3 regions of the Klebsiella planticola genome follow, and region 1 is predicted to be linked to each of the others. Evidence: predicted binding sites of a transcription regulator. Region 1 holds the regulator's gene; each other region holds the start of a gene.
What was found. The regulator PhoB, encoded in region 1, activates phosphate uptake and scavenging genes when phosphate is short. The targets are predictions, from matches to a motif close to CTGTCATAAAACTGNCNNAT.

Region 1 (7,200 bases):
GCCTGCTGGTCGGCAAACGGGCTGCTGGAGAGTGCGGCAGCGAACCGGGTTTGCGTCTCCCGCAGCGCTTCCTGCTGCTGGCTCTCCTGCTGGCTCAGCGTCCGCCACTGGCTTTGCAATGCCAAACAGTCGTCGTGCACCTGACGCCAGCCCGTCAGCGGCGCCGGATCGGCTATCTCGTCCGTTGGCGGAAGGGACTCCGGCTCTGTCTGCGGAAGCGTATCCAGCAGCGGCGTCAGCTGTTGAAGCTGCTCCTGAAGCGCAACAAATTGGTTCTGTTTTTCCTGCCACAGGCGGCTCTCTGCTTCCCGCTGCGCCAGCCACTCCGCCGTCCGATCGGCCTGCGGAACGCTGAGCGCGAAGGGCGAGAGTTCCGCCTCCAGCTGCGCGCGCCGTTGTTCCTGCTCCTGCTGGAGCTGCCTGAGCTGTTGCTCGCCCGCCTGCTGCTGGGCCTGCCAGGCCAGTCGCTGCTGGTGCTGATACAGCTGCTGTTCGCTCTCCTGCTGGGCCGCCAGCCAGCCGGGAATATCATCCTGCGGCTGCAGTTCGCAATGGAGTCCGCTGATGGTTGTCTGCCATTGCGAGGTGAGCGCTTGCTCCTGCTGGAGGAGTGAGTCCAGCTCTTCTTTCTCTTTAACCTGTTGTTTAAGCAGTGCCTCAAGCTGACCGCGTAGCTGGGCGCCTTCTTCCGTCAGCTGTTTGACTTCACGCTCCAGACTATCCCGGCGGGCCTGATTCACGCCGGGTTCCAGCGCCCGGTATTGCGCGACCGCCGGGTGTTCGCTGGAACCGCACAGTGGACAAGGGCTCCCGGGCTGCAGGCGAGCGCGCTCTTCCTCCAGCCCGACAATGCGCGCTTCCAGCTCACAAATAGCCTTCACATCGCTGAATTGCTGATGTTTTTCTTTGTATGCCAGCCGGCGCTGGGCCAGGGTTGTTTCCAGCTTTTCCTGCTCCTCGCGGCGGGCCTGCTCCGCGGTTTGCAACTGCTGCTGACGCTGACGAAGCGGCAACAGTCGACTGTGCAGCGTCGAAAGCTGCTGGCGCAGCGGGCGAGCGGCGGCGTGCTGCGCCAGGCTGGCGGTAACCTGGTCGGCATCCAGCGTCAGCGCCGCAGGCGGCAGCTCCGAAAGCTTGCGAGTGGTTTCCGCCAGGCTCTGCTGCACGGCGTTCTGCTGTTGGGCATCGCGCGCCTGCTGCTGGAAGACGGCCCGCCAGCCCGCCAGCGAGTTTCCCCACTGGCGATAGCTATCGTGTTCTTTAAGCCACAGGTTGAGGGCGTGATGGGCATCCTGTAAGCGCGTCATCTGCCGGCTGGCGGCAAGGCGAATCCCGGCGCGCAGCCGCAGCCTGTCCTGTAAGCGAGTATTCACTTCCTCCACCTGGCGGTGGGTTTGCGCCAGCTCGGCGCTTTGCTCCTGCTGCCGGGTCCACAGCGGACGCAGCTGCTCTGCCGGCTGCGCGTTGAGCAGCGCAGCGAGCTGCGGCTGGGCCTGCTCCAGCGCCTGCTGCGCCTCCTGTAGCCGGATCTGCGACTGCGAGGCTTCCGCGCTGAGCTCCTGCTGGCGCAGCAGCCACTGCTGCGTCGCCTGCAGGCGGGTTTGCTCAGCGAGCTGTAGACGCTCTTCATCAGTAAGTGCTTGCAAACTTTGCTGTAATGCCTGCTGTTGCTCATCGCTCAGCAGCAGAACGCCGGACGCCTGGGCCTGAAGTTTCTCCAGTTCATTGCGGGCAAGTTTATGCTTTTCAAACACCTGTGCTGAAATTTGACCGTAGATTTCGGTGCCGGTCAGCTCTTCCAGCAGCTCAGCGCGTTCTTTCGGTTTGGCATTGAGGAACGCGGCGAACTGGCCTTGCGAAAGCAGCATTGAGCGGGTAAAGCGACCGTAATCCAGTCCGGTGAGCGAAGCGGTAAGTTCGAGCTTATCTTTGACTTTATCGGCGAGGATCTGCCCATCGTCGCAGCGCGCCAGCTCAACGCGCGGGGCCTGCAGGTTGCCCTCCGGCTGATTGCGGGCGCGGTTCTGGCTCCAGAAGGCGCGATAGGCGGTCCCTTTGACCTCAAATTCCACTTCCGCCAGACATTCGGCGGTATCGCGGGTCATCAGATCGTTTTGCGATTGCGAGACGCTGCTCAGACGCGGCGTTTCGTGATACAGCGCGAGGCAGATAGCGTCCAGCAGAGTGGTTTTCCCGGCGCCGGTGGGGCCGGTGATGGCAAACAGCCCGTTGCTGGCGAACGGTTCTGCGGTGAAGTCGATTTTCCATTCGCCTTTTAACGAGTTGATATTTTTCAGGCGCAAACTCAGAATTTTCACAGGTGCTCCTCACCATTCAGACTATGCAGCGTTTCGTTGAACAGCTGCGTCAGGCGCAGCTGCTGCGCCTCTTCCAGCGTTTCCTGCGCCAGGCGGCGTTCAAACACCTCCTCGACCTGCAGTTCGCTCAGCGTCTCCCGCCGCTCGCCCGCCAGGATGCGTTCACGTTGGGCGCGGCTGCGGCGAACCAGCAGCACTTCCACCGGCAGATCTTCGGTCTGAGCCTGAATTTTGCGCTGAATATCATGGAGATATTCGTCACTGGTAATTTCAATATCCAGCCAGACGACCGGCTCCTGAGGGGCGTCCCGCCACTGGGTGAGCTGTTCGCTGATGCTGGAGAAATCGCCTTTCAGCACCGCCAGCGGCTGCGTCACCGGCACCGTCAGAGGAAGCACCTCCGTCAGTTGCCCGTCGGTGAAGGTCACCAGATTGACGCTTTTGCTTTTTCCTGTCTCATCAAAGCTGAGGGCGATGGGGGAGCCGCTGTAGCGAATATGTTCGCTGCCGCCAATCTTTTGCGCCCGGTGAATATGGCCGAGGGCAATATAATCAACGGGGGGAAAATGGCTGGCGGGAAATGCCTCCAGCGTGCCGATGTAGATATCGCGCACCGCATCGCTTTTGCTGGCGCCGACGGTGGTCAGGTGGCCGCTGGCGACGATCGGCAGCGGTCGATCGCCGCGCAGGGCGCAGGCCGCTTCGTACTGCTGCTGATAATAGTCGCTGATGGCGTTCAACAGCAGCTGCTGTTTTTCGCCGCTGGAGTGTCCGGCCTGGCTGGTGACCAGCTCGCGCGGGCGCAGGAAGGGGACCGGGCAAAATATGGCGCCGGGGGTGCCGTCGCGCTGCGGCAGAATAAAGGGGGCATGGCCGGCGCTGGCCACCACCGTGGTTTTCAGAAAGGCCAGAATATCGCGGGATTCATTCAGCGTCGCCACCGAATCGTGGTTGCCCGCCAGTACCACCAGCTGGCAGCCGGTCTGTTGAAGCTGAACCACAAAGCGGTTATACAGCTCGCGAGCGTAGCTTGGCGGCGAGCCGGTATCAAAGATGTCGCCGGCGACAATAATGGCATCGACCTCGTGCGCCTGCGCGCTGGTCAGCAGCCAGTCGAGAAAGGCCGAGTGTTCGGCGGCGCGGCTCTTGCTGTAAAAATTCTGGCCAAGGTGCCAGTCAGAGGTGTGGATGATGCGCATAAGTATTCCCTGGCGAAAAAGCATGGGCGCATTATATACCTGTCATCCGGCAGGTTGCCCCTTTAACGCCTGCAGGATCGATTGTTACTCCTTGTCATTATTCAAAATCCGCTATCATATGACGGTCATTTTCTTCATAAATCTGTCACAAAACTGACGCATAATGGCGCCGCACTCTATACTGATGGCTAAAAAATACAGGGTAAATAATGGCGAGAAGAATTCTGGTCGTTGAAGATGAAGCTCCGATCCGCGAAATGGTCTGCTTTGTTCTTGAGCAAAACGGCTTTCAGCCCGTCGAGGCGGAAGATTATGACAGTGCGGTGAATCAACTCAATGAACCCTGGCCTGATTTGATTCTCCTCGACTGGATGCTGCCGGGCGGATCGGGTCTCCAGTTTATCAAGCTGCTCAAGCGTGAGGCGATGACCCGCGATATCCCGGTCGTCATGCTCACCGCCCGCGGTGAAGAAGAGGATCGTGTACGTGGTCTGGAAACCGGCGCCGATGATTACATCACTAAGCCTTTTTCACCGAAAGAGCTGGTGGCGCGAATCAAAGCGGTGATGCGCCGTATTTCGCCGATGGCTGTGGAAGAAGTGATTGAAATGCAAGGGCTTAGCCTTGACCCTTCTTCCCATCGCGTGATGACCGGAGAAAGTCCGCTGGACATGGGGCCGACGGAGTTTAAATTGCTACACTTCTTTATGACTCACCCGGAACGCGTCTACAGCCGTGAACAGCTGCTGAATCACGTCTGGGGGACGAACGTGTATGTAGAAGACAGAACGGTGGATGTGCATATTCGCCGTCTGCGTAAAGCGCTGGAACATAGCGGCCATGACCGGATGGTACAAACGGTCCGCGGCACGGGATATCGTTTCTCCGCCCGTTTCTGAATCTCGACAGGAGTGTGAACCGTGCTGGAACGGCTGTCATGGAAAAGGCTGGCGCTTGAGCTTTTCTTATGTTGTATCCCGGCCCTGATTCTTGGGGCGGTGGTGGGTTATCTGCCGTGGTTTTTGCTGGCGGCAGTAACCGGACTTCTCATCTGGCATTTCTGGAATTTATTACGTCTTTCATGGTGGCTATGGGTCGACCGTAGCATGACGCCACCGCCGGGAAGCGGCAGCTGGGAACCGCTGCTCTACGGCCTTCACCAGATGCAGATGCGCAATAAAAAGCGCCGACGCGAACTGGGCAGTCTGATCAAACGCTTTCGTAGCGGGGCGGAGTCGTTGCCCGATGCGGTGGTGCTGACGACGGAGGAGGGGGCCATCTTCTGGTGTAATGGTCTGGCTCAGCAGATCCTCAATCTGCGCTGGCCGGACGACAGTGGACAAAATATTCTTAACCTCCTGCGCTACCCTGAATTTGCTCACTACCTCAAAAACAGGGATTTCTCAAAGCCGCTCAATCTGGTCCTCAATACTGCTCGTCATCTGGAGATCCGCGTCATGCCCTACAGCGACAAACAGTGGCTGATGGTGGCGCGCGATGTGACGCAGATGCACCAGCTGGAAGGCGCGCGGCGCAACTTTTTTGCCAACGTCAGCCATGAGCTTCGCACGCCGTTAACGGTACTGCAGGGCTATCTGGAGATGATGCAGGAGCAGGTGCTGGAAGGGATGACGCGCGAAAAAGCGCTGCATACGATGCGCGAGCAAACCCAGCGCATGGAGGGGTTAGTCAAGCAGCTGCTGACGCTGTCGCGGATTGAAGCGGCGCCGACGCTGGCCATGAATGACAAAATCGACGTGCCGATGATGCTGCGGGTGGTGGAGCGAGAAGCCCAGACGCTCAGCCAGCAGAAGCAGACGCTCCACTTCCACGTCGATGAGACGCTGCTGGTGCTGGGCAACGAAGAGCAGCTGCGAAGCGCGATGTCCAATCTGGTGTATAACGCGATTAACCATACGCCAGCGGGGACGGAGATTACCGTCAGCTGGCAACGGGCGCCGCATGGCGCGTTGTTCAGCGTCGAGGATAACGGTCCGGGGATTGCGCCCGAGCACATTCCGCGTCTGACCGAGCGCTTCTATCGCGTGGATAAGGCGCGTTCGCGGCAAACCGGCGGCAGCGGTCTTGGGCTGGCGATTGTCAAACATGCGGTAAATCATCACGACAGTCGCCTGGAAATTGAGAGTACGGTAGGCAAAGGGACGCGTTTTAGTTTCTTACTCCCGGAACGTTTAATTGCCAAAAAAAGCGCCTGAACGCGCCCTTGTCAACATGACTTGCCAATGACCAGCTTCGGCTGGTCATTTTCGTTTGCAGTCACTTTTTAGCCGCGTAATTAATGAACGCCTGCTGCTTTTTTGTTCGCATGATTAGCCGGAGGTTTTCCTTAGATATGGTCAATAATCCCGCTCATAAAAATAGACTTAGCATAATCATCTGCTTTTGCGATCCCGCCTTGCATTAAAACGTTATAAGCGTTTAAATTGCCCCCCATGCAGTCGCAGACAGACTGTTTTTGCGTGGTAATTCAAAAAACAATTCTTTCCCACGCGTGTTCGGGAGCATATCCCGCTGATTTTTCCGGCAACCACCGCTGTATCCTCCCTCAGGGGAAGACACGGTATTTTCCGTTTGTTAACAACACCACATCCACAGGCAGTAATGAATTTATGACCCATCAGTTAAAATCTCGCGACATTATCGCGTTGGGCTTTATGACCTTCGCGTTGTTCGTTGGCGCAGGCAACATTATCTTCCCTCCGATGGTGGGTTTACAGGCTGGTGAACACGTCTGGACCGCCGCTATTGGCTTTCTGATTACCGCCGTGGGTTTACCGGTGCTGACGGTTGTGGCGCTGGCGAAAGTCGGCGGCGGCGTGGAAAGCCTGAGTACGCCGATTGGCAAAGTGGCCGGCATCCTGCTGGCGGTGGTCTGTTACCTGGCCGTTGGCCCGCTGTTTGCGACGCCGCGTACCGCAACGGTCTCTTTTGAAGTCGGGATTGCCCCGCTGACCGGCGACGGCGCGATGCCGCTGATGATTTACAGCGTGATCTATTTTGCGCTGGTGATCCTGGTTTCGCTCTATCCGGGCAAACTGCTGGATACGGTGGGGAATTTCCTTGCACCGCTGAAAATTATTGCGCTGATCATTTTGTCCGTTGCGGCAATTATCTGGCCGGCTGGCTCGATCAGCAATGCGCTGGAAGCTTACCGCACCGCGCCGTTCTCTAACGGCTTCGTTAACGGCTATCTGACCATGGATACGCTGGGTGCAATGGTGTTCGGTATCGTCATTGTTAACGCCGCGCGCTCTCGCGGCGTAACGGAAGCGCGCCTGCTGACCCGCTACACCGTCTGGGCCGGACTGATGGCCGGCGTGGGGCTGACGCTGCTGTATCTGGCGCTGTTCCGCCTCGGGTCTGATAGCGCGACACTGGTGGATCAATCCGCTAACGGCGCGGCGATTCTGCATGCCTATGTCCAGCACACCTTCGGTGGCGCGGGGAGCTTTATGCTGGCGGCGCTGATTTTCATCGCTTGTCTGGTGACCGCGGTGGGCTTGACCTGCGCCTGTGCGGAGTTCTTCGCGCAGTACCTGCCATTATCCTATCGCGCGCTGGTATTTATCCTCGGCATTTTCTCGATGGCGGTCTCCAACCTGGGGCTGAGCCATCTGATTCAGATTTCGATTCCGGTGCTGACGGCTATCTATCCGCCATGT
Region 2 (7,200 bases), 1.1 Mb from region 1:
GGTTGTCCATGGTGTCTCCTGAATGCCCAACGGGTTAGATCCTGTGAAAGCAGAAGGGCAATCAACCGTAGCGGCCAGTAATATAATCTTCAGTTTGTTTCTTCGCGGGCTTGGTAAACAGATCGTCCGTGTTACTGAATTCAATCAGCTCGCCAAGATACATAAATGCCGTATGGTCTGAACAACGCGCAGCCTGCTGCATGTTGTGGGTAACGATAACGACGGTGTAGTCCTGTTTCAGTTCGGTGATCAGCTCTTCAATACGCCCGGTGGAGATCGGGTCCAGCGCTGAACACGGTTCATCCAGTAACAGCACTTCCGGACGAATCGCGATACCGCGCGCGATGCACAGACGCTGCTGCTGACCGCCGGAGAGAGAATATCCGCTCTGATGCAGTTTATCTTTGGTTTCGTTCCATAATGCGGCTTTGGTCAAGGCCCACTGCACGCGCTCGTCCATATCGGCACGCGACAGCTTTTCAAACAGGCGAACGCCAAAGGCGATATTGTCATAAATCGACATCGGGAACGGCGTCGGCTTCTGGAAAACCATACCGACTTTGGCACGCAGCAGAGCGATATCCTGAGTATTGGTCAGAATATTATCGCCATCCAGCAGGATTTCGCCTTCCGCACGCTGCTCCGGGTAGAGCTCGAACATCTTGTTGAATGTCCGCAGCAGGGTCGATTTACCGCAGCCTGACGGGCCGATAAACGCCGTAACCTGGTTTTTGGTGATATCCAGGTTGATATTTTTCAGGGCATGGAATTTTCCGTAGTAGAAGTTCAGGTTACGAACTGAAAGTTTACCCGGGGTCGCATTCGCCATACTCATCAATCTCTTCCTCATTCGGCGCCGCATTTCGCCGCGCCGCAAAAATTAACCGTGTTTATTCTTCGCGAAAACCACGCGCGCCAGAATGTTCAGCAGCAATACGCACAGGGTGATAAGCAGTACCCCGGCCCATGCCAGTTGCTGCCACTCCGCGAACGGACTCATGGCAAATTTGAAAATGGTCACCGGCAGGTTGGCAATCGGCTGCATCATATCGGTGCTCCAGAACTGGTTGGAGAGCGCAGTGAACAGCAGCGGCGCCGTTTCACCGGCGATACGCGCGATAGCCAGCAGGATCCCCGTCATGATGCCGGACACCGAGGCCTTCAGGGTGATGGCAGAAATCATTTTCCACTTCGGCGTACCCAGCGCATAGGCCGCTTCACGCAGGCTGTCCGGCACCAGTTTCAGCATATTCTCGGTGGTACGAATCACGATAGGCACCTGCAGCAACGCCAGGGCGATAACCCCAGCCCAGCCGGAGAAGTGCTGCATCTGCGCAACCACGATGGTGTAGACGAACAGACCCACGACGATGGACGGCGCGGAAAGCAGGATATCGTTAATAAACCGGATCACTTCCGCCAGCACAGACTTACGCCCGTATTCCGCCAGATAGATACCCGCCATAATGCCTAGCGGCGTACCGAAAACCGTCGACCACAGGATCAGCAGGCCGCTGCCCGCCAGGGCATTCGCCAGACCACCGCCCGCGGTGTTCGGCGGCGGCGTCATTTCGGTAAACAGCGCCAGACTCATGCCATCAATACCGCGGGTCACGGTGGACATCAGGATCCAGATAAGCCAGAACAGCCCGAAGACCATGGTTCCCATTGACAGGGTCAGGGCGATACGGTTTTTCAGCCGGCGTTTAGCCTGCATCTTACGACGCGATTCAGCCAGCTCTGTGCTGGTTTGCAATTCAATCGTTGCCATTAGCGCGCCCCCTCACTCTTCGCCAGACGCATCACCATAAACTTCGATGCGGCCAGAACAATAAAGGTAATCACAAACAGAATCAGCCCCAGCTCCATCAGCGCCGCCACATGCAGCCCGGTTTCCGCTTCGGCAAACTCATTCGCCAGGGCGGAAGTAATACTGTTCCCCGGCATATACAGTGAAACGCTATCCAGCTGGTAGGTGTTGCCGATAATGAAGGTCACCGCCATGGTTTCCCCCAGCGCGCGCCCCAGACCGAGCATCACGCCGCCGATAACCCCGTTCTTGGTAAATGGCAGGACGATACGCCAGATAACCTCCCAGGTCGTACAGCCGATACCGTAGGCCGACTCTTTCATCATCACCGGCGTTTGTTCAAACACATCGCGCATGACGGCGGCGATGTACGGAATAATCATGATGGCCAGAATAACGCCCGCCGCCAGAATACCGATACCAAATGCCGGACCGGCAAATAGCGCCCCGACAAACGGAATCGTCGACAGGACGTTGCCCACCGGCTCCTGAAAGTAGGTAGCAAACAGCGGAGCAAAGATAAACAGGCCCCACATGCCGTAAACGATACTTGGGATGGCCGCCAACAGTTCAATGGCGATACCAAGAGGGCGTTTCAGCCAGGCAGGGGAGAGCTCCGTCAGGAACAGCGCGATACCAAAGCTCACCGGAACGGCGATCAGCAACGCAATAAATGAGGTCACCAGCGTGCCATAGATAGGCACCAGCGCACCGAAAATTTCGTTGGGCGCATCCCACTCTTTGGTCCACAAAAAGGAAAAACCAAACTTCTGAATGCTTGGCCATGAAGAGATGATGAGGGAAACGATGATGCCGCCCAGCATCAATAGCACAATCAGCGCCGCCAGTTTGACCAGCACGCCGAAAATTATGTCACCCTTTTTCCCCGGAGGGTTAAATGCCGGCTTGGTTGCAGCCATAGATTACTCTTTAAGTTCGGGCCCGAAAGGCCAGTATTTTACTGACCTTTCGGGCAAAGGTAATGCTATACACATCATCCTTTAAGCTGCCACTGGCGGACAGCTTAAAGTCTGGCGGTATTTAGTACAGCGCTTTACCGCTGCTGTCTTTCACGTTGGTTTTCCATGCAGCGCGAACCTGCTCAACCACGCTTTCCGGCAGCGTTGCGTAATCCAGTGCGTTGGCTTCTTTACTGCCATTTTTGTACGCCCAATCGAAGAACTTCAGCACTTCAGCAGTCTGTTCTGGTTTGGTCGTGGCTTTGTGTACCAGGATAAAGGTGGTTGAGGTGATCGGCCATGCATTCTCACCTTTCTGGTTAGTCAGATCCTGTGCGAAGGATTTGCTCCAGTCGATACCTTTAGCCGCGTTAGCGAAGTTATCTTCCGTCGGGCTGACCGGCTTGCCATCTGCGGAAAGCAGTTTGGTGTAGGCCAGGTTGTTCTGCTTCGCATACGCGTATTCTACGTAGCCAATGGAGCCCGGCAGACGTTGAACGAAAGCGGCGATGCCGTCGTTACCTTTACCGCCCAGACCGGTCGGCCAGTTAACGGTAGAACCCGCGCCAATCTTAGATTTCCACTCTTCGTTCACTTTCGCCAGGTAGCTGGTGAACACGAAGGAAGTACCGGAACCATCGGCGCGACGAACCACGGCGATGTTCTGAGACGGCAGCTTCATACCCGGGTTGAGTTTAGCGATCGCTTCGTCATCCCACTTTTTAATTTTGCCCAGGTAGATATCACCCAGAGTTTTACCGTCCAGAACCAGCTCACCCGACTTCACGCCAGGCAGGTTGATTGCCAGAACCACGCCACCGATCACGGTCGGGAACTGGAACAGGCCTTCCTGAGCCAGTTTGTCATCGGCCAGAGGAGCATCAGAAGCACCGAAATCGACGGTGTTAGCAATAATTTGTTTTACACCACCGGAAGAGCCAATGCCCTGGTAGTTCACTTTATTGCCGGTTTCTTTCTGATAGGTATCAGCCCATTTGGCATACACCGGTGCAGGGAAAGTTGCGCCCGCGCCAGTCAGGCTTGCAGCTGCAAATGCAGAGAAAGCGCTCATCGATAAGGTCGCGGCGACAACTGTTGCGACGGTGGTACGCATAACGTTCATAATGTCTCCTGCTGGATTCGTAAATCGTTGTTTCGAGGCTATGGTGAGCAAAATAGGACAAAGAGGTGACAGTAAAATGTACGAATTATTACAGTTTTATGACACTCAAAAAGACAGCCGACTGGTGAAAATAAAAACAATATAAATCATACTGTTAATTATTTAAGTGACCGTAAGATTGCAGAAAAATTTTCTTTTTATGACACTTAAAATCGTAGTCGAAGATGACGGTTTGTCATAAACCCGCGCAGCGGCATTTTTCACCAGAGCACTGAAAAACGATCGCCGGAAATAAAAAAAGGGCCGCCGGATGGCAGCCCTTTGTCTGATGCGTGTTGGCTTACTCTACGGTGACCGATTTCGCCAGGTTACGCGGCTGGTCGACGTCAGTGCCTTTAATCAGCGCAACGTGATAGGCCAGCAGCTGCAGTGGCACGGTGTAGAAGATCGGCGCAATCACCTCTTCAACATGCGGCATTTCAATAATGTGCATATTGTCGCTGCTGTTGAAACCCGCCTCGCCATCGGCGAAGACATACAGCTGGCCGCCACGCGCGCGAACTTCTTCAATGTTGGATTTCAGCTTCTCCAGCAATTCGTTATTCGGCGCAACGACGATCACCGGCATTTCGGCGTCAATCAGGGCCAGAGGACCGTGCTTCAACTCACCGGCCGCATAGGCTTCCGCGTGGATATAAGAGATCTCTTTCAGCTTCAGCGCCCCTTCCAGCGCGATCGGATACTGATCGCCACGGCCAAGGAACAGCGCATGGTGCTTATCGGAGAAGTTCTCGGCCAGCGCTTCAATACGCTTATCCTGCGACAGCATCTGCTCAATACGGTTCGGCAACGCCTGCAGCCCATGAACGATATCATGCTCAACGGCGGCATCCAGACCTTTAAGGCGCGCCAGTTTTGCCACCAGCAGCAGCAATACGGTCAGCTGAGTGGTAAAGGCTTTGGTCGAGGCCACGCCGATCTCAGTGCCCGCTTTGGTCATCAGCGACAAATCGGACTCGCGGACCAGAGAAGAACTCGCCACGTTACAAATAGCCAGCGATCCGAGGTAGCCCAGCTCTTTTGACAGACGCAGCGCGGCCAGCGTATCCGCGGTTTCACCGGACTGGGAAAGCGTGATCATCAGGCTGTTGCGACGCACCGCCGATTTGCGATAGCGGAATTCAGAGGCGATTTCCACATCGCACGGCACGCCCGCCAGCGCTTCAAACCAGTAGCGAGAAACCATGCCGGAGTTATACGAGGTGCCGCAGGCTACGATCTGGATATGTTCAACCTGAGACAACATTTCATTCGCATGCGTGCCCAGCTCGCTGAGATCCACTTCGCCATGGCTGATGCGCCCGGTGAGGGTGTTTTTGATCGCATTCGGCTGTTCGTAAATCTCTTTTTGCATGTAGTGACGGTAGGTGCCTTTGTCGCCTGCGTCGTACTGCAGATTAGATTCGATCTCCTGACGTTTCACCTGCACGCCTTTGGTATCGAATACGGTCACGCTGCGGCGAGTCACTTCCGCGATATCGCCTTCTTCGAGGAAGATAAAGCGACGGGTAACCGGCAGCAGAGCCAGCTGATCGGAGGCAATAAAGTTTTCCCCCATACCCAGACCGATAACCATCGGGCTACCGGAACGCGCTGCCAGCAGCGTTGACGGGTCACGGGAATCCATGATCACCGTACCGTAGGCGCCGCGAAGCTGAGGAATGGCTCGCAGTACCGCTTCACGCAGCGTGCCGCCCTGCTCCAGCTCCCAGTGCACCAGGTGAGCAATCACTTCGGTGTCAGTTTCAGAGACGAAGGTGTAACCACGCGCTTTCAGCTCTTCGCGCAGCGGTTCGTGGTTTTCGATGATACCGTTATGGACCACCACAATGTGTTCAGAAACATGCGGATGCGCGTTACCTTCAGACGGCTCACCGTGCGTTGCCCAGCGGGTATGGGCAATCCCCGTACCACCGTGTAACGGGTGCTCTTCTACCGCCTGAGCCAGCATCTGGACTTTACCGAGACGACGAACGCGGGACATATGCCCTGCGTTATCAACCACTGCCAGACCGGCAGAGTCATATCCACGGTATTCCAGACGACGTAAACCTTCGAGAAGGATTTCAGCAATATCACGCTGCGCGACTGCGCCAACAATTCCACACATAGTTAAATTTCCTGATAATGGCGTTATGCCATGCGTTGTCGCTGACCTGTATTTGCCCGCGTTACGGGCGCCCCGAGCCTTGTAGAGAGTGGGGTTATTTTTATGGTACTGCCTGCGGACGGGGACCTATATTGATCCTCTCATCCTGGTTCGCCGGGCGGTTTCCCCCCCGGCGACAATCCAAACATTACGTCTTCTTCACCGGACGCTGCCAGCCCTGTTTATGGACCTGCGGCACACGGCTTAAAACCAGTTCGTTGTCGGCAATATCGCGCGTGACCGTCGTACCGGCGGCAATCGTGACGCCGTTACCCACGGTCACCGGCGCCACCAGCTGAGTGTCGGAACCGACAAACACATCGTCGCCGATAATGGTTTTGAATTTATTTGCACCATCGTAGTTACAGGTAATGGTACCGGCGCCGATATTCACGTTGTCGCCGATTTCCGCGTCGCCGAGGTAGGAAAGATGACCTGCCTTCGAGCCTTTACCCAGTCGCGCTTTTTTCATTTCTACGAAGTTGCCAACATGCGCGCCTTCCAGCAGTTCGGCGCCAGGACGCAGGCGCGCGAACGGACCGATGGTGCAGGCAGCCTGCAGATGAGCATCTTCCACAACCGAATACGGGCTGATCTCACAGTCATCGCCAATGGTGCTGTTTTTGATCACGCAGCCTGCGCCGATCTTCACGCGTTCACCCAGAACCACGTTGCCTTCGAGGATAACGTTAGTATCAATCTCCACATCGCGCCCATGTTTCAGGGTACCGCGGAGATCAAAACGCGCCGGATCGCGCAGCATCACGCCTGCCAGCAGCAGTTTTTCCGCCTGTTCGGATTGATAAACGCGCTCCAGACGCGACAGCTGCAGGCGGTTGTTTACCCCTTCAACTTCGCTTAAGCGCTGCGGATGAACGGCAACGATTTCACGCCCTTCCTGATACGCCATGGCGATAATATCGGTGATGTAGTATTCACCCTGCACATTGTTGTTCGTCAGCTTCGCCAGCCAGCGTTTTAAATCCGCCCCACCAGCGATCAAAATACCGGTGTTAATTTCCTGAATCTGACGCTGCGTATCGCTGGCATCTTTATGCTCCACGATGCCGGTAACCTGACCGTTTTCACGCGTAATGCG
Region 3 (7,200 bases), 2.3 Mb from region 1:
GGGTCTGACCACCCGCGCCAGCTCCTGCGCATTACAAGGGGCATAGATCCGGACCACCGCATCCAGGCTGGCGTCGTCGAACGGCAGACGCTGGCTCGATGCGACGCAAAAATTGACCTGCGGATAGCGTCTGGCCGCCGCGCGAATGGCCGACTTTGAGACGTCCAGCCCCCAACAATGAGCGGCGATAGCGGCAAACGCATGGGTGTAGTACCCTTCCCCGCAGCCGATATCAAGCAGGCGCTCAGGGGCGGCGACGGACAGAAAGTCACTGATGGCATCACGCAGAGGTTGATAGTGGCCCGCGTCGAGAAACGCCCGACGCGCCTGCATCATCTCCGCGCTATCGCCCGGATCGCGAGACCGCTTAAACTGCACCGGCAGTAAATTGACATACCCCTCTTTCGCCAGGTCGAACTGGTGCCGCAGCGGGCAGATATAGCTATTATCGCGGCGGGAAAGCGGCGCGTGGCAAAGTGGGCAACTGTATGACATGACAACTCCGGTGTCGCTGAAAGGGCGAAAGTGTAGCGCTATTCGCCCTTTCAGACCACTGTTACAACGCCGGCGGCGCGGCATCCCCGCTATGCATCACAATCAGATTTTCCGAACCTTGCGGCATACCGTCCGGCATCACATTTTCCAGCCGCAGCACATCTCCCATGATCTGGCTAAAGACCGGTGCGGAAACCGCCCCGCCATAATAGGCGCCATTGCTGGGATCGTTAATCACCACCACCAGCGCAAACTGCGGACGACTGGCGGGCGCCACGCCTGCGGTATACGCCACATATTTATCGATATATTTACCGTCAGGACCGATTTTTTTCGCGGTCCCGGTTTTCACCGCAATGCGATAATCGCGTACCGCCGCTTTGGTTCCGCCGCCGCCCGGCAACGCCACGCTCTCCATCATATGCTCCACTTCATGCACTATCGGTTCTGGCATGACCCGCGTGCCGATGACCGGCGGGTCGATACGGGTAATCGAGAGCGGTCGTTCAATACCGAAGCCGCCGATAGTGGCATAAACATGTGCCAGCTGCAGCGGAGTCACCATCAGACCATATCCGAAGGCAAAGGTCGCGCGGTCCAGCTGGCCCCAATAGCGCCGTTGAGGCATCAGCCCGGCGCTTTCGCCGGTTAGCCCCAGTCCGGTCGGGTCGCCAAAGCCGAACGCTTTATAAGTATCGATCAGGTGTTGGACTGGCATGGCCAGCGACAGATGCGAAACGCCGGTATCGCTGGATTTTTGCAAAATGCCGGTTAATGACAGTTCGGGATAATAGCCAACGTCGCGAATGCGGTGACCATCAAGCACAAAGGGATGGGTATCCACTACGCTGTCCGGCTGCACAATCCCCTGCTGTAGCGCCGTCATCACCACCAGCGGTTTTACCGTCGAGCCCGGCTCAAAGGTGTCACTGATGGCGCGGTTGCGAAAATCATCCAGCCTGGCGTTATCACGGTTATTGGGATTGAAGTCCGGATAGCTGGCCATCGCCAGTATCTCGCCGGTATCTATCTTAATCAGTACCGCCGCCCCGGATTCCGCCTTATTCCAGTTCACGGCGTTATCCAGCGCATCTTCGGTAACCGTCTGCAGGCGTTCATCGATACTCAGCTGAATATTATGCGCAGGCACCGCCGGCATCTCGGTGATATTTTCGATCACGTGTCCATGACGATCTTTACGCACCAGCCGGCGCCCCGGCTTTCCGGTAAGCTGAGCATTAAAGCTTTTCTCAATCCCCTCAATGCCCTGGTTATCGATATTAGTAAACCCCAGCAGGTTAGCCGCCACGTGCCCCGCGGGATAGAATCGGCGCGACTCATCACGCAGGTTGATCCCTGGCAGGTGCAGTTTGTCGATCCATTCGGCCTGTTCCGGGTTAACCTGACGGGCCAGATAGATGAAGCGCATATGCGGATGGCTCTCAACGCGTTTGGCCAGATCGCTCAGATTAAGGTGCAGCGCCTCCGCCATCGCCTGCCAGCGCGGGCCATAGCCGACGCCGCCCTTTTGCATAATGGTTTGCGGGTCAGCCCAGATGGCGCTCACCGGCACGCTGACCGCCAGCGGGCGATTCTCGCGGTCGCTGATGGTTCCACGCTGCACGTCGATGGGTTCTTCGCGCAACGAACGCATATCTTCTTGTTTTACAAGGTTATCTGGAGAAATTATTTGCAGCCAGGCCACCCGCCCCAGCAGTATTCCGAGACACCCGAGAATCGCCACGCACAACAGCCCAAAACGAAGAGGGGTGAAATGAGCAACTGACTTATTTTTGTACTTTAGCACCATAGCTCCAGCCTTATATTGCAACCCTCTGATTTAACAGAAAATCGGCACAACAGGATGCGAAACTATGCGAATAAGGATGTTGTTTTGCAACAAAGCGCGACGGAGGGGGAAAAATGGAAATGTTTTGCAATAAAGACTAAAAAGCCCCGCAGAGGCGAGGCTTTTCTTACAAGATGAGTGGTCTTGAATCAGATAGCAGTAACGTTAACTGCTGCCGGACCTTTCTGGCCGTCCTGAATTTCGAACTCAACGTTCTGGCCTTCAGCCAGAGTTTTGAAGCCATTACCCTGGATAGCGGAGAAGTGTACGAACACATCTTTGCTGCCATCAGCCGGAGTAATGAAACCAAAACCTTTAGACTCGTTGAACCACTTAACTTGACCTTTAATCTTTGCCATTTGCAAAATTCCTTAGACTGTTTTCTTCGCCCACAGGCGCTTACATAGATAAAACTGACACATTACTGCATGAGGCACTAATATAAGGTTCGGCAGAGAAGCGGTATTCAACGACAACGTGTTTACTCAGGACTTCTTTACTGAAAATGCCACACATAAACAGAACTGTACCTCGTTTAACCCGAAAGGTGTTATCACATACAACGTAAATAATGGCAAGCCATTTTTAAACGTGTCTCGATCCTCCGCACAAATTATAAGGTAATCATTTGATCACCTGCACATTTATGCGTCTTTGCCGCCCAGGGTTGCCCTCGCTGCTACCGCAGGATTCGCAATTATAGCAAACCCGATGGTTGCAACTTTTTTACCATAGCTCAACAACTTCGGTTCGTCCAGGCACCCGGCTATTCAAACACCACATTTTCAGCACACAGGGTCAGGGCCAGTGCATAATGATGCGTATAAAAGGTCATATCGATAGTTGAAATTTCGCTTAAATTCTGCGGAGGTAAAGATATAAAATCGTCATCCGCTTCCGTTATAAATATTATTTATAATACAATTTAAACGTGAAGCATTAATGACGATATTTTTTCATCAGACAATTAAAACAGATTGTTATTATTTTATTTGATTAACTAAAAAATCAATGACGTCAATAGCCAGAATTGGGAGCAGGAACACACTCAGGGGGCGAGGAAGTGTAACAAAACGATCGGAAAGGATAAGAAAAAGTTATAACGACTCCTTAGATCCAGGTGCACACCGACCCGGTGCACACCTGTCAGTCAGCTACCGTTCGGCGACGAGACGGATAAAGTCGTCATCGTCTTTCTCTCCCGCCGAAGTCTTAGTAACCTCTTGTTTCTCAGGCTCATTGGCTTCACAGAGACGGCGCAGCAGCGCATTTTGCCGCTTTTGCTGGTCCAGTAACGCCTGCAGCAGTTCAATCTGCTGATTGGTGCGCGAACTTGCGCGATTAACAAAAAACCATAACAACAAACCGACAAGAAGCAGCACAACGGACAGTGCCAACGATGCCAGATTTAAGATCCCAGGATTCAGTAACTCACTCATTTCACCACCTCAAAGAGAAGGCGTCCATTCTACCACTCGCGCAGCAGAAGGAAATCGGTCGTCATAAAAATGTCTTACCAGGGGATAAACTTATTGATTGTGCAGATGCCGCTGAAAAACTGTACATCTTGATCGCACATTACGTTAAGCATCTGAGTCCACAGCAACAAACAGCCCGCTATGATGACTATCAGCAAAACCCAGCGTACTTTTTTCACTCCATTCTCCGCATCAGTATCAGATGTTTCCAGGATAACATGAGCATCTTAAACCGTGGCTAACTGTAATACGAAAGACAAGTTTAGGAATCATAGACTTGTTTCAATACGTGTAGCTGTCAAAATACGCGCAGGGATAATGCAAACCATGAGGCAACAATGCGATTAATCATTCGTTCCATTGTAGTACTGGCTATCGTATGGATTGGTATATTATTGAGCGGCTATGGCATTCTTATTGGCAGCAATCAGAATGCTGCGGGACTGGGGCTTCAGTGTAAATATCTGACCGCTCGCGGCACCAGTACCGCACAATACGTTCATTCTGATAGCGGTATTATCGGTGTTACCGACTGCCCGATTTTACGCAAAAGCGAAACCGTTATCGACAAAGGTTGATGCGTAAAAGCGACAGCGGGAAGCGCATTCCCGCTGTCGTTTAACTGACCACAGTGCCATTCGGATCAGAATGGATAGTCGTTATAGCCCATCTGTTCAGAAATCTTACGCGCCGCCGTGTGCAACATCGCCACGTATTCACTCAGACGCTCTTCTGAGAAACGCAGCGTCGGGAAAGAGATACTCAGGCCGGCAATCACCACGCCAAAGCGGTCGAAAACCGGTACGCCGATGCAGCGCAGCCCCTCTTCCTGCTCTTCATTATCTTCACCGTACCCCTGCTGACGCACCTGATCCAGGACGTCAAGCAGCGCTTGCGTACTGGTGATGGTCCGCTCGGTGCTGCGCTTATATTCGACGCCTTCAAGAATCTGCTCAACTTCAGCGCGATCGCGCCACGCCAGCAGCACTTTACCGATAGCGGTACTGTACAACGGGTTGCGGCGACCGATACGCGAGTACATCCGCAGGTTGTACATGGAGTCGATTTTGTGGATATAGACGATGCTGTCTTCATCCAGCGCGCCCAGGTGGATCGTCTCTTTCGTCAGCCGCGAAAGTTCACGCATCTGGATGTCGGCACTGCGGACCAGGTCGACATTCTGTAGCGCACGCGCGCCCAGCTCGAACAGCTTGAGCGTCAGGGAGTATTTCTCAGATTCGCCTTCCTGCGCCACATAGCCCAGCGATTTCATGGTTTGCAAAAAGCGATAAACGGTGCTTTTTGACATCATGACGCGCTGGGACAGTTCGGTAATGCCAATTTCACGCTCTTCACCAAGCGCCTGCAGAATGCCAAAAACCTTCAATACCGAAGAGACAGAATCTGGCTGCTTATCCAAATCTGCAACTGCCATTTATCACCTCATCGTAACTGTTTTATAAAAATCAGAACCGGTTTTTATTATAAATTCGCATCGCGGCCCCCGCAATCGTTCTTCTGCTCATTCGTTACAAATCTGCGACATACAGCCGAATAATCAATGCTAAAATCATTACTCAGAGAATAATTACCATAAAGACATACATTCACCATGGATAAAAACATTGCCGATGGCCTGCCTTTGCCGCAGCGCTACGGCGCAATTCTGACCATCGTTTTAGGGTTGGCCATGGCGGTGCTCGACGGCGCAATTGCCAACGTGGCTCTGCCGACTATCGCCACCGATTTAAACGCCTCGCCGGCGGCGTCAATCTGGATTGTCAACGCCTACCAGATAGCTATCGTGATTGCCCTTCTGCCGCTCTCTTTTCTCGGCGATATGTTTGGCTATCGGCGTATCTATAAAATCGGCCTTGCACTATTTACTCTGACCTCGCTCGCCTGCGCGCTCTCCCATAGTCTGCAGATGCTGACGCTTGCCCGCGTCGCGCAGGGCCTTGGCGGCGCCGCCCTGATGAGCGTCAACACAGCGCTGATCCGACTTATTTTCCCGCAGCGTTTTCTCGGGCGCGGAATGGGGATTAACTCCTTCGTGGTGGCGGTTTCATCGGCCGCCGGCCCCACCATTGCAGCCGCTATTCTCTCGGTTGCCTCCTGGCAATGGCTCTTTTTTATTAATATTCCGCTCGGGATTGTTTCGCTTATCCTCGCCATGCGTTACCTGCCAGCAAACGTTGGCCGGAGCAAAATCACCCGCTTCGATCTTCCCAGCGCCATAATGAATGCGCTGACGTTTGGCCTGTTGATCACCGCTCTCGGCGGTTTTGCCCAGGGTCAGTCGGGACGATTCGTACTTGCGGAAGTGGCCGCGATGCTGGTTATCGGTTTCTTTTTTGTGCGCCGCCAGCTGCAAATGCCGGTCCCGCTGCTGCCGATTGACCTGCTGCGCATCCCGCTGTTTTCCCTGTCTATCTGCACCTCCATTTGCTCGTTCTGCGCGCAAATGCTGGCGCTGGTTTCCCTGCCCTTCTTCCTGCAGTCGATGATGGGCCGCAGCGAAGTAGAAACCGGCTTGCTGCTGACGCCATGGCCTCTGGCTACCATGGTGATGGCGCCGCTGGCAGGTTATATGATTGAGAAAGTGCACGCGGGATTACTGGGGGCAATCGGCCTGCTGGTGATGGCCTGCGGCCTGTTTGGCCTTGCGCTGTTGCCCTCCACGCCTTCCGATCTGGATATTATCTGGCGCATGGCGCTGTGCGGCGCCGGTTTTGGCCTGTTCCAGTCGCCAAACAACCATACCATTGTCTCTTCCGCACCGGCCCATCGCAGCGGCGGTGCCAGCGGAATGCTCGGGACCGCGCGTCTGCTCGGTCAAAGTACCGGTGCGGCGCTGGTTGCCCTGCTGCTTAACCTGCAGGGCAACAGCGGCACCCACAGCGCACTGCTGTTGGCCGGTGGACTGGCGGTGATTGCCGCAACCGTCAGTGGGCTTCGCGTAACTCAGCCCCGGCCTGGGCAATAGCCGCCCTCCTCAGGCTTCAGCCATAAAAAAATCCGCGGCCCTCGGGCGGCGGATTTTTTTACCTACTCAGCAACAACGTTACTTCAGGTATTCGCCACTGCGCAGCGCTTCAATACGCTTATCCAGCGGCGGGTGAGTCATGAACAGTTCGCTCATTGACTTCGCCTTACCGTTAATGCAGAACGCCATCATGCTGCTGGCTTCCTGTGGTTCGTAGCTGGTTTTCAGGCGCTGCAGCGCGGCAATCATTTTCTCACGACCAACCAGTCTGGCAGACCCGGCATCGGCGTGGAATTCGCGGTAGCGCGAGAACCACATGGTAATGATGCTGGCCAGAATACCGAACACCAGTTCCAGCACGGTCGCTACGGCAAAGTAAATCAGCGGGTTAC

Region 2: a site for PhoB is predicted at 3,978-3,997, ahead of pstS (phosphate ABC transporter substrate-binding protein PstS). Genes of this name have one in related genera too.
Region 3: a site for PhoB is predicted at 5,349-5,368, ahead of kdgR (DNA-binding transcriptional regulator KdgR). Genes of this name have one in related genera too.

Annotation. Positions count from the first base shown of each region.
Region 1 is NZ_CP026047.1:2,880,674-2,887,873, forward strand. It holds gene sbcC (exonuclease subunit SbcC) at 1-2,318, opposite strand, end outside; gene sbcD (exonuclease subunit SbcD) at 2,315-3,517, opposite strand; gene phoB (phosphate response regulator transcription factor PhoB) at 3,727-4,416, shown strand; gene phoR (phosphate regulon sensor histidine kinase PhoR) at 4,438-5,733, shown strand; gene brnQ (branched-chain amino acid transporter carrier protein BrnQ) at 6,148-7,200, shown strand, end outside.
Region 2 is NZ_CP026047.1:1,733,453-1,740,652, forward strand. It holds gene phoU (phosphate signaling complex protein PhoU) at 1-10, opposite strand, end outside; gene pstB (phosphate ABC transporter ATP-binding protein PstB) at 62-835, opposite strand; gene pstA (phosphate ABC transporter permease PstA) at 881-1,771, opposite strand; gene pstC (phosphate ABC transporter permease PstC) at 1,771-2,730, opposite strand; gene pstS (phosphate ABC transporter substrate-binding protein PstS) at 2,852-3,892, opposite strand; gene glmS (glutamine--fructose-6-phosphate transaminase (isomerizing)) at 4,233-6,062, opposite strand; gene glmU (bifunctional UDP-N-acetylglucosamine diphosphorylase/glucosamine-1-phosphate N-acetyltransferase GlmU) at 6,250-7,200, opposite strand, start outside.
Region 3 is NZ_CP026047.1:5,208,831-5,216,030, forward strand. It holds gene rlmA (23S rRNA (guanine(745)-N(1))-methyltransferase) at 1-495, opposite strand, end outside; gene ftsI (peptidoglycan glycosyltransferase FtsI) at 557-2,305, opposite strand; gene cspE (transcription antiterminator/RNA stability regulator CspE) at 2,494-2,703, opposite strand; gene MC50_RS25070 (DUF2627 domain-containing protein) at 2,744-2,860, opposite strand; gene MC50_RS25080 (YebO family protein) at 3,499-3,783, opposite strand; gene mgrB (PhoP/PhoQ regulator MgrB) at 3,858-4,001, opposite strand; gene MC50_RS25090 (YobH family protein) at 4,161-4,400, shown strand; gene kdgR (DNA-binding transcriptional regulator KdgR) at 4,466-5,257, opposite strand; gene MC50_RS25105 (MFS transporter) at 5,435-6,808, shown strand; gene htpX (protease HtpX) at 6,887-7,200, opposite strand, start outside.